DNA from 2 places in the Geomicrobium sp. JSM 1781026 genome. Region 2 is predicted to be linked to the other one. Evidence: predicted binding sites of a transcription regulator. Region 2 holds the regulator's gene; the other holds the start of a gene.

Region 1 (4,747 bases), on a different contig from region 2:
CGCAAGAATTTGCATTTTCGTTCGTTCTGGATATGTGAGCAGCTGGTCAATCATTTGCTGAACACTTTGGGACGTAATGGGAATGTGGTGTCGCGGGCAATAAGGCATACCAATACGGGCAAATAACAATCGTAAATAATCATATATTTCAGTAACGGTGCCAACGGTTGATCGCGGGTTTTGGCTCGTCGTCTTCTGGTCGATGGAAATCGCAGGCGATAAGCCTTCAATACTGTCTACATCTGGCTTATCCATCTGTCCCAAAAACTGCCTTGCATACGAAGATAGTGATTCCACATACCGGCGCTGCCCCTCAGCATAAATCGTGTCAAACGCAAGGGATGACTTACCTGAGCCCGACAACCCTGTAAATACAATAAGTTGATCGCGAGGAATGGTCAGATCTACATTCTTTAGATTGTGTGATCTTGCACCTTTAACTTGAATATTCTCTAATGCCATAAGTCGGGTCTTCCCTTCCATCCATAGTCGATTAGCTACCCTTTAGTTCGATGAGCACATCTCGTAACTCAGCTGCCCGTTCGAAATCCAATAAGCGCGCAGCTTCTTTCATATCTGTTTCGATCTTCTCGATCGTTTTCTCTCGTTCTTCTTTGGACATCTGTTTTGGTTTCTTTACGACCGCGCTGTCTGTTTCGTCAGAAGAGACCGTCGCTTGCACCGTCTGTGGTACAGCTTTTTGAATCGTCTTCGGTTCGATGCCGTGCTCTTCATTATGCTTCTTCTGGATGGCGCGCCGGCGCTCAGTTTCATCAATAGCGACCCGCATCGAGCCTGTAATCTTGTCCGCATACATGATGACTTGACCTGCTGCGTTTCGTGCCGCACGACCCATCGTCTGAATGAGCGAGCGCTCCGCTCGTAGAAACCCTTCCTTGTCAGCGTCTAAAATTGCAACAAGGGAAACCTCAGGAATATCCAACCCTTCACGCAACAAGTTAATGCCGACGAGACAATCAAACTCACCGAGGCGTAACTGCCGGATAATCTCCAGCCTTTCTAGCGTCTTAATATCAGAATGAAGGTATTTTACTTTAATACCAATTTCCGTCAAATATGTGCTTAAGTCTTCCGACATCTTCTTCGTAAGCGTCGTAATGAGTACTCGTTCACCTTTTTCTGCACGTTCATTAATCTCACCGATGAGGTCATCAATTTGACCTTCAATCGGACGCACATCAACAAGTGGATCAAGCAGCCCCGTCGGCCGGATAATTTGTTCAACCATTTCCGGAGACTGTTCCTCTTCATAAGATCCAGGTGTTGCGGAGACATATACCGCTTGCGATACCCTACCCTCAAATTCATCGAACTTTAATGGGCGGTTGTCCATTGCTGATGGCAGACGGAAGCCGTGATCAACAAGCACTTGCTTTCTCGCTTGGTCTCCGTTATACATTCCCCGTACTTGCGGTAACGTAACGTGCGATTCATCTACAATTAAAAGAAAATCTTCTGGAAAGAAATCAATTAACGTGTACGGGGATTCGCCAGGGTTCCGGAACGTAAGGTGTCTTGAATAGTTCTCGATACCTGAACAAAAGCCCATTTCATGCATCATTTCAATATCATAACGCGTCCGCTGTTCTAGTCGCTGCGCTTCAAGCAATTTGTTGCGACCGTGCAACACGTCAAGCTGTTCCTCTAATTCTTTCTCGATATTCACAATCGCTTTCTTCATCTTTTCTTCACGAGTCACAAAGTGCGAGGCTGGGAAAATAGCGACGTGATTACGATCCCCGATGACTTCACCGGTTAACGCATCTACCTCAGTGATCCGGTCAATCTCGTCACCAAAAAACTCTACACGAAAACATTGCTCATCACGAGATGCTGGAAAGATTTCTACAACATCTCCACGTACGCGAAACGTACCACGAATAAAGTTAATATCATTGCGTGTATATTGAATGTCTACCAAGTCATTGAGTAGCTCATCGCGTCCTTTTTCCATATCCGTGCGTAAGGAAACGACAAGATCACGGTATTCTTCCGGTGATCCTAAGCCATAGATGCAACTTACACTTGCGATGATGATGACATCATCACGTTCAAAAAGCGCGCTCGTTGCCGAGTGCCGTAACTTATCAATCTCATCATTAATGCTTGCATCTTTCTCTATAAAGGTGTCCGACTGAGGCACATACGCCTCCGGTTGATAATAATCGTAGTAACTAACAAAGTATTCCACAGCATTGTTAGGGAAAAATGCTTTGAACTCATTATATAGCTGACCAGCAAGTGTCTTATTGTGTGCAATAATTAACGTCGGTTTCTTTACTTCTTGAATGACGTTCGACATCGTAAATGTCTTGCCTGTTCCCGTCGCTCCAAGCAACACTTGGTGACGTTTCCCATCACGAACCCCTTTCACAATCTCTTTGATTGCATTCGGTTGATCCCCTTGCGGTTCGTATTCCGATACTAACTCAAAATCTCGGCTCAAAACACGTTCCTCCTTCTGTCAACAACGATCATCTTCTTTGTGTAAGTATACCATAGCGAAAGAAAAAGCGAACATATTTTCGCTTTTTCTTTTACAATGTCCATAAAAAGACATTCCCGTTTTTGGCATGATTATTCATAGAATGCCTCAATCGGGAATGTCTTATAACAACTTTGTTTTAATTATCCGTGTGAGTCGTAACTATGCCACTCTTCACGGCTTTCGGGCTTCAAAAAGATAATGCCTAATTCGTGATGCTGATTATCGTAAAGAGCGGCTTGTTCGATCCGCTTTTCACCTTGAGCATCAACAACTTCGACCCGTCCATACGCAGGGTTAATTTGCAGCTTTTGGTAGAAACTCCACTCGCTATTGACCGGTTCTTGGTGTACTTTTGTAATGATTTCCCCTGGTTTTAAGCCCATCTTGTCTGCAGGAGAATCAGTAATTACTGCAAGAATCATCACTCCATCAGACCGTGGCGTGAAGTATGGAATTTGACGACCTTCCCTTGATGCCCGCAATATATGAACGAACACTACGAAGGCGAACAACACTGAGACCGTTACGAGTGATGAGAAAACATCAAAGTACACAATAGTTGCACCGACACTTGCCAGTACAGCCAACCAAAGCGTACGGATCGCCGTACGTTGTATTTGCTTGTACAGTAGTTCAGTTTGTGAACGCGCTCGGTGTCCAATGAGTATGGGTAGTAGTACGAGCGAAACTTCATTTCCGAACGAAAATACTGGCCACCAACCGATGTCAGAAAATCCACTTCCAGGAATGAATATGAAAATGGGAATGAGCCAAGCTCGTTCCACCATTTGTCCACCAATCCACTTTCCTCGCTTACTCTTTGTCCGAAGCGGCGAAAAGTGTGTCGGTTTCTTTAACCGAATTAGAAGGATGGCTTCCACTATGAGGAGCAGCCCAACGAGAACGAGTACAGGAAACGCCTCAGCTTGTCCTACTTGCACAAATGGCAGTTCCACATTGAAAAAGGCGAAACCAACATCCAATAAGTACGCAATTAACAGTGCATATGCAGCTGATAAGAAACGCGCACCGAATACGATGAGAAGCAATGCATACAGCATTGCAGCCATTAAAATGTATGCAGGTGCGAACACCAAACCGAGTAGCAAAACGACAGATGAAAGCACGATCCCTGCTAACACACCGGGAATAAGCGGGTAAAACAATTCATTCGTCCAAGCCCCGATTCCTGTATGAAACATCTTACGTTCTCTTTTAACGCGGCGGTACCCTAACCAAGCCATAAAAAGTAGTGCGATATATGTAAGTGGGTGCACAAAAAACAAACCAATTCCTGTAAGCAACTCGTTCAGCCACGTTGGCATCGCGCATCCCTCATTTCTAGATCTTTCCTTTATTATAACTGAGTCATCAGAAAATAGCTTCCTAAAAAAGAACCATGCATTCGCGTATCCAAAGAGACGAATGCATGGCCTGCTTCATTTAAGATGCTTGTTCTAAAATCACTTCAATGGCTCGGTTCAATTGCCGATCATTACTTGGCTCTCTGATTTGTTCAACAATGCTTGTATGAAGCGCTTGAGCGGTCTCTTCGTTGATCGTACCGTTCACATCGAGGTCGTCCGCCATCTCTTGAAATGCAATAACTGCGTTCTCTGTTTGTTCGTCGAAATACCCGTCTGTTCTTCCTGGCTCATAACCAAGACCGAGTAAGATCTCTTGAGCACTGCGTACTTGATCGTTGTTATCGTTTGGCTCTAACGGTTCATCAATCGCCAATGCCGTCGCATAGAAATAGTCAGGTTGTGTCTGTTCAATGGTCGGCTCCACACCTTCCTCATGAATGTCATTTCCAGCCGAAGTAAGCCAGCGGAACATCGACAAATTCATCTCACTTCCATCACCAAAATCATACGACTGTTGCACCGTGCCTTTTCCAAACGTCGTCTCACCAACAAGCTCGTATCCTCCTGCCTCATTCAATGCAGCGGCGAGAATTTCCGATGCAGAAGCGCTACCCCCGTTAATAAGTCCAACAATCGGATAAGACTTATTCTCTTCTAACGTGGAAGGCGTCTCAGTCACCGTACCGTCTGGTTCCTCTACTTGAACAATCGTTTCACCTTTAGGTAACAGCAAGCTACCAATTTCTTGAACACTGTTCAAATACCCACCAGGGTTCGCTCGCACATCTACAATTAACCCATCAATGCCTCCATTCTCAAGCTCATCGAGGCCTTCTCTAAACTCATCGGCTGTATCAATAGAAAACGATGT
Region 2 (4,747 bases):
GGGGAATGACGAAACATGGCAAAGTATACGCGAGAAGATATTGCGCGACTGGCAAAAGAAGAAAACGTAAAGTTTATTCGACTGCAATTTACTGACCTTCAAGGGACGATTAAAAACGTTGAAATCCCGGTTGATCAGCTTGAGAAAGCGTTAGATAACGAAATGATGTTTGACGGGTCTTCAATTGAAGGATTTGTTCGTATTGAAGAGTCAGATATGTACTTATATCCGGACCTTGATACTTGGGTCATTTTCCCTTGGACGCCGGAAAAAGGCAAAGTTGCTCGTCTCATTTGTGACATCTATGAGCCAGGTGCACCAGGCGAAGAACCAAAACCGTTTGAAGGCGACCCGCGTGGCATTCTAAAGCGTGTACTCAAACAGGCAGAAGAGCTCGGGTTTACCGACTTTAACATTGGACCTGAACCAGAATTTTTCCTCTTCAAAAACGATGAAAAAGGCGAGCCGACGATGGAGTTGAATGACAAAGGTGGATACTTTGACCTTGCTCCGACAGACTTAGGTGAAAACTGCCGTCGTGACATCGTACTTGAACTCATGGATATGGACTTCGAAATCGAAGCATCTCACCATGAAGTAGCACCAGGACAACATGAAATTGATTTTAAATATGCCGATGCAATCACTACTTGTGACAACATCCAAACGTTCAAACTAGCCGTAAAAACGATTGCTAGAAAGCATGGCTTGCACGCGACATTTATGCCAAAACCACTATTTGGTGTAAACGGCTCGGGGATGCACTGTAACATGTCTTTATTCAAAGGAAAGACGAATGCTTTTTACGATGAGAGCACGCCTTCCCAATTGAGTGAAACAGCGATGCAATTCTTAGCTGGGATTCTCGATCACGCCAAAGCGTTCACAGCAATTACAAACCCAATCGTGAACTCTTACAAGCGTCTTGTTCCAGGCTATGAAGCGCCGGTATACATCGCTTGGTCACTACGTAACCGTAGTCCACTTGTGCGAATTCCTTCTTCTAGAAAAGCGAGCACAAGAATTGAAGTGAGAAGCCCAGACCCATCTGCCAACCCATACTTGGCAATGGCCGCACTGCTTGCTGCAGGTCTTGACGGTGTCAAAAGAAAGCTTCAAGCACCAGAAGAAACAGACCGCAACATCTATGTAATGGATGAGCAAGAACTTAAAGACGAAGGAATCGAAGCCCTTCCTGGTAGCTTAAAAGGAGCGCTTGAAGAACTAAAAGCCGACAAAATTCTCGTCGACGCACTTGGCGAGCATGCAATGGAACACTTCGTTGAAGCTAAAGAAATCGAATGGGATATGTTTAGAACCCAAGTTCACCCTTGGGAAAGAGAGCAGTATTTCCAAGCATACTAAAATGGAAAAAGCCTTATCCTTCAGGGGATAGGGCTTTTTTATATGTCTCGTGGAATGTGGTACAGGTTGGCTTGCCCACTAGTTTACTTGAAGAATTAAACGTAATGACTTGACTTATAGCGAGTTCACTAGCTCAGCATCGTTAGATCTTGGGTCGTTCACTCGTGGGGATACTTCGTAAGCAATCATGTCTCCGGCAGGATAGGGTTCTAACATTGGGGTTACCGATTGGGGGTCGGTGTTTGTTGGATCTAGCCAACGATCGAAATCAGCAGGGGAGAGAATGACCGGCATGCGCTCATGGATGTCAGCGACCAATTCGTTTGCTTCTGTCGTAATAATAGCGCAGCTCGTCATCTGTTCTGTGTCGTTTGACCACGTATCCCAAATGCCTGCGAAAGCGAGTGGGTCACCGTTTTTTAATTGGATGTGAAACGGTTGCTTCTTTTTGTTTTTCGTTTGCCATTCGTAAAAGCCAGAGGCAGGAATGATGCATCGCCTCCTTTGAAAGGATTGACGGAAGCTAGGTTTTTCTGTGACGGTCTCTGCTCGGGCATTAATAAGTGGACGGCTAGATTTCTGTTCTTTCGCCCAAGAGGGGATGAGTCCCCATCTGACCGTTTTTAACTGTTCGTACGTACCGCCATGATAAACGCAAAAAATTGATTGAGTCGGTGCGATATTATAGCTTGTTGGTAGTGGGGTATTCTGTCTGTACTTGATGTTAAATAGCTTTTCTAGGGTTTCTAATTGCTCAAAGAATGTAAATCGCCCGCACATGAACGATATCTCCCTTCATCTATTTAGATACCGTTATCGTGCCCAAACCGGCAAATGTGCAAACGCTCGGTTACGTGAGAAATTTTCTTGCATACACTAGATGTAAAAGACACTAAAGGGGTCCGCGTATGCTTGAGTTTGGATTAATTGTGTCACTTATGATCGCTACACCAGGAATTGGAATGCTTAGTGTGATCGGGGTCGCTCTCTATGTGAAAGAACGGAAAAGTAAACAATAAAAACATTATGTAAACTTAAAGCGAAAAAGAAAAAACCTGTGTGTCTACACAGATTATTTCAACAGTTCTTTAATGAATATTTCGCAGTACGCCGGTCACTTTCCCTAGCACAGATACATTATCTAAATAGATCGGTTCCATCGTTTCATTTTCTGGTTGCAAACGAATTTGATTACCTTCCTTGTAAAAGCGCTTTACCGTCGCTTCTTGCTCTTCAGTCATTGCAACGATGATATCGCCATTATTCGCTGTCTGTTGTTGCCGAACAATGACTTGATCCCCGTCCAAAATCCCGGCATCTATCATACTTTCACCGACAATGGTTAGCATGAAAACCGACTCATTCCCAACAAAAGATTCAGGGAGAGGGACGTATTCTTCAATGTTCTCAACAGCCGTAATCGGTTGACCTGCGGTAACTTTACCGATAACGGGTACGTAAGCGGTTGCCGCTGGTGCATTGCTGTTCTCGGTGTATGAAGAGGCGTCTGTCGTTGCACCATCTAATCCTAACACTTCGATTGCGCGAGGTTTTGTAGGGTCACGCCGAATAAAGCCTTTCTTCTCTAATCGTGCTAAATGACCGTGCACAGTAGAGCTTGAAGCGAGACCGACAGCTTCACCGATTTCTCGTACGGACGGCGGGTAACCTTTGCTGCGTACATTATCTTTAATATAAGTAAGAATGCGTTCTTGGCGTGCGGATAACTTTGTCATCGTTTCACCTCATTATCTCTTTCCAATCTTAGGAAAAGCATAGCATACAAAACATGTGTTTGCAAACACTCGTTCTGTTTTTCTTGTTGACAAGAACATTTGTTCCGGTTATGATCGTTATACGAACGTACGTTTTGGAGGGGATCAGATGGTCAAGTTATCAAAAGCACTTATAAAGAGGAAAACGGTAGAAGAGTGGCTCATTATTCTTCTGTTTGGTTTTGCGGTCGCTGTCATGTTGTTTGTAGCCCAAACGTCATTAGCGGCGAGTGAACCCGTCGTTTTAAATCCAGCATTTCTTTCATATAAGTAAAACTAATAACTTTGGCCATCGTTTTACGTGAGGTCTGAAAACAATGACGAACCGGTTAAATTCTTTAAATTATAAATGTTAGGTTTATTTCTTTTGCTGTTCGGGAATATACATACTAACGTGTGAGAACGATGATAAATAACGAAAGGAGGATCCGTGATGAACTCTAGTAAGAAAATCGACCGTATGAACGAACTTGCCAAGCGGGCAAGGACGATGGGGTTAACTCATGACGAAGAGTTCGAACAGCATTCGCTTAGAGATGAGTACTTGAGTAGTCTAAGAACATCTTTTAAGAAGCAATTACAAGCCGTTAAAGTGGTTGATGAGAATGGAAGCGATGTGACTCCTCATTCATTAAAGAAACGAAGGCGTTCCTATTAACAGAATGAATAGCTTAACCCATCAACCTGGACGGTGCATCCAGGTTTTTTCAATGTCATGAACAAACCGCTCTAAAGGTTGTTTTGATGAATAAAACCGTATATCATGGACAAGAGTAGGTTTAATAGGAATGATGGAGAGGATGAACGAGTGTTGAATACAGTAGAAGAAAAAGCAATTAATACGATTCGTACGTTATCCATTGATAGCATTAATCGAGCCAATTCCGGTCACCCGGGGCTTCCGATGGGTGCAGCACCGATGGCGTTTGCATTGTGGACAAGACATTTAAAGCACGAACCAGATAACCCAAACTGGTGGGATCGTGACCGTTTCGTACTTTCGGCCGGACACGGATCGATGCTTTTATATAGCCTGCTTCATCTTAGTGGATATGACTTGAGCATGGATGAACTGAAGAACTTCCGCCAATGGGGAAGTAAAACGCCAGGTCACCCTGAATACGGACATACACCAGGTGTGGATGCAACAACAGGACCTCTCGGTCAAGGCCTTGCAATGGCTGTAGGTATGGCAATGGCTGAATCCCACCTGAGCGCAGTATACAATACATCCAAATATGAGCTGTTTGACCATTACACGTACGCTCTTTGTGGTGACGGAGATGTGATGGAAGGGGTCGCTTCAGAATCCGCATCCCTTGCGGGTCATCTCGGACTTGGGAAGCTTGTTGTTTTGTATGATTCAAATGACATCTCTTTAGATGGAGATTTGAATCGCTCGTTTTCTGAGGATGTAATGGCACGTTACGATGCATACGGCTGGCACACGATTCTTGTAGAAGATGGAAGTGATGTTGATGCCATTGACCGGGCAATTGCAGATGCAAAAGCGGATCCGCGTCCAAGCTTGATTGAAATTAAGACAGTCATCGGTTTTGGGTCCCCGAACAGAGCAGGTACGAATGAAGCTCACGGGAAAGCTCTCG

What was found. The regulator LexA, encoded in region 2, represses DNA repair genes until DNA is damaged. The targets are predictions, from matches to a motif close to CGAACATATGTTCG.
Region 1: a site for LexA is predicted at 2,536-2,549, ahead of uvrB (excinuclease ABC subunit UvrB). Genes of this name have one in related genera too.

Annotation. Positions count from the first base shown of each region.
Region 1 is NZ_JBHFQF010000011.1:77,181-81,927, reverse strand. Features, by position in the region: gene uvrA (excinuclease ABC subunit UvrA) at 1-462, opposite strand, end outside; gene uvrB (excinuclease ABC subunit UvrB) at 494-2,467, opposite strand; gene ACE1TF_RS17620 (PDZ domain-containing protein) at 2,650-3,834, opposite strand; gene ACE1TF_RS17615 (S41 family peptidase) at 3,953-4,747, opposite strand, start outside.
Region 2 is NZ_JBHFQF010000001.1:564,592-569,338, forward strand. Features, by position in the region: gene glnA (type I glutamate--ammonia ligase) at 16-1,365, shown strand; gene ACE1TF_RS02800 (SOS response-associated peptidase) at 1,480-2,145, opposite strand; gene lexA (transcriptional repressor LexA) at 2,454-3,101, opposite strand; gene ACE1TF_RS02810 (hypothetical protein) at 3,250-3,414, shown strand; gene ACE1TF_RS02815 (DUF896 domain-containing protein) at 3,574-3,798, shown strand; gene tkt (transketolase) at 3,949-4,747, shown strand, end outside.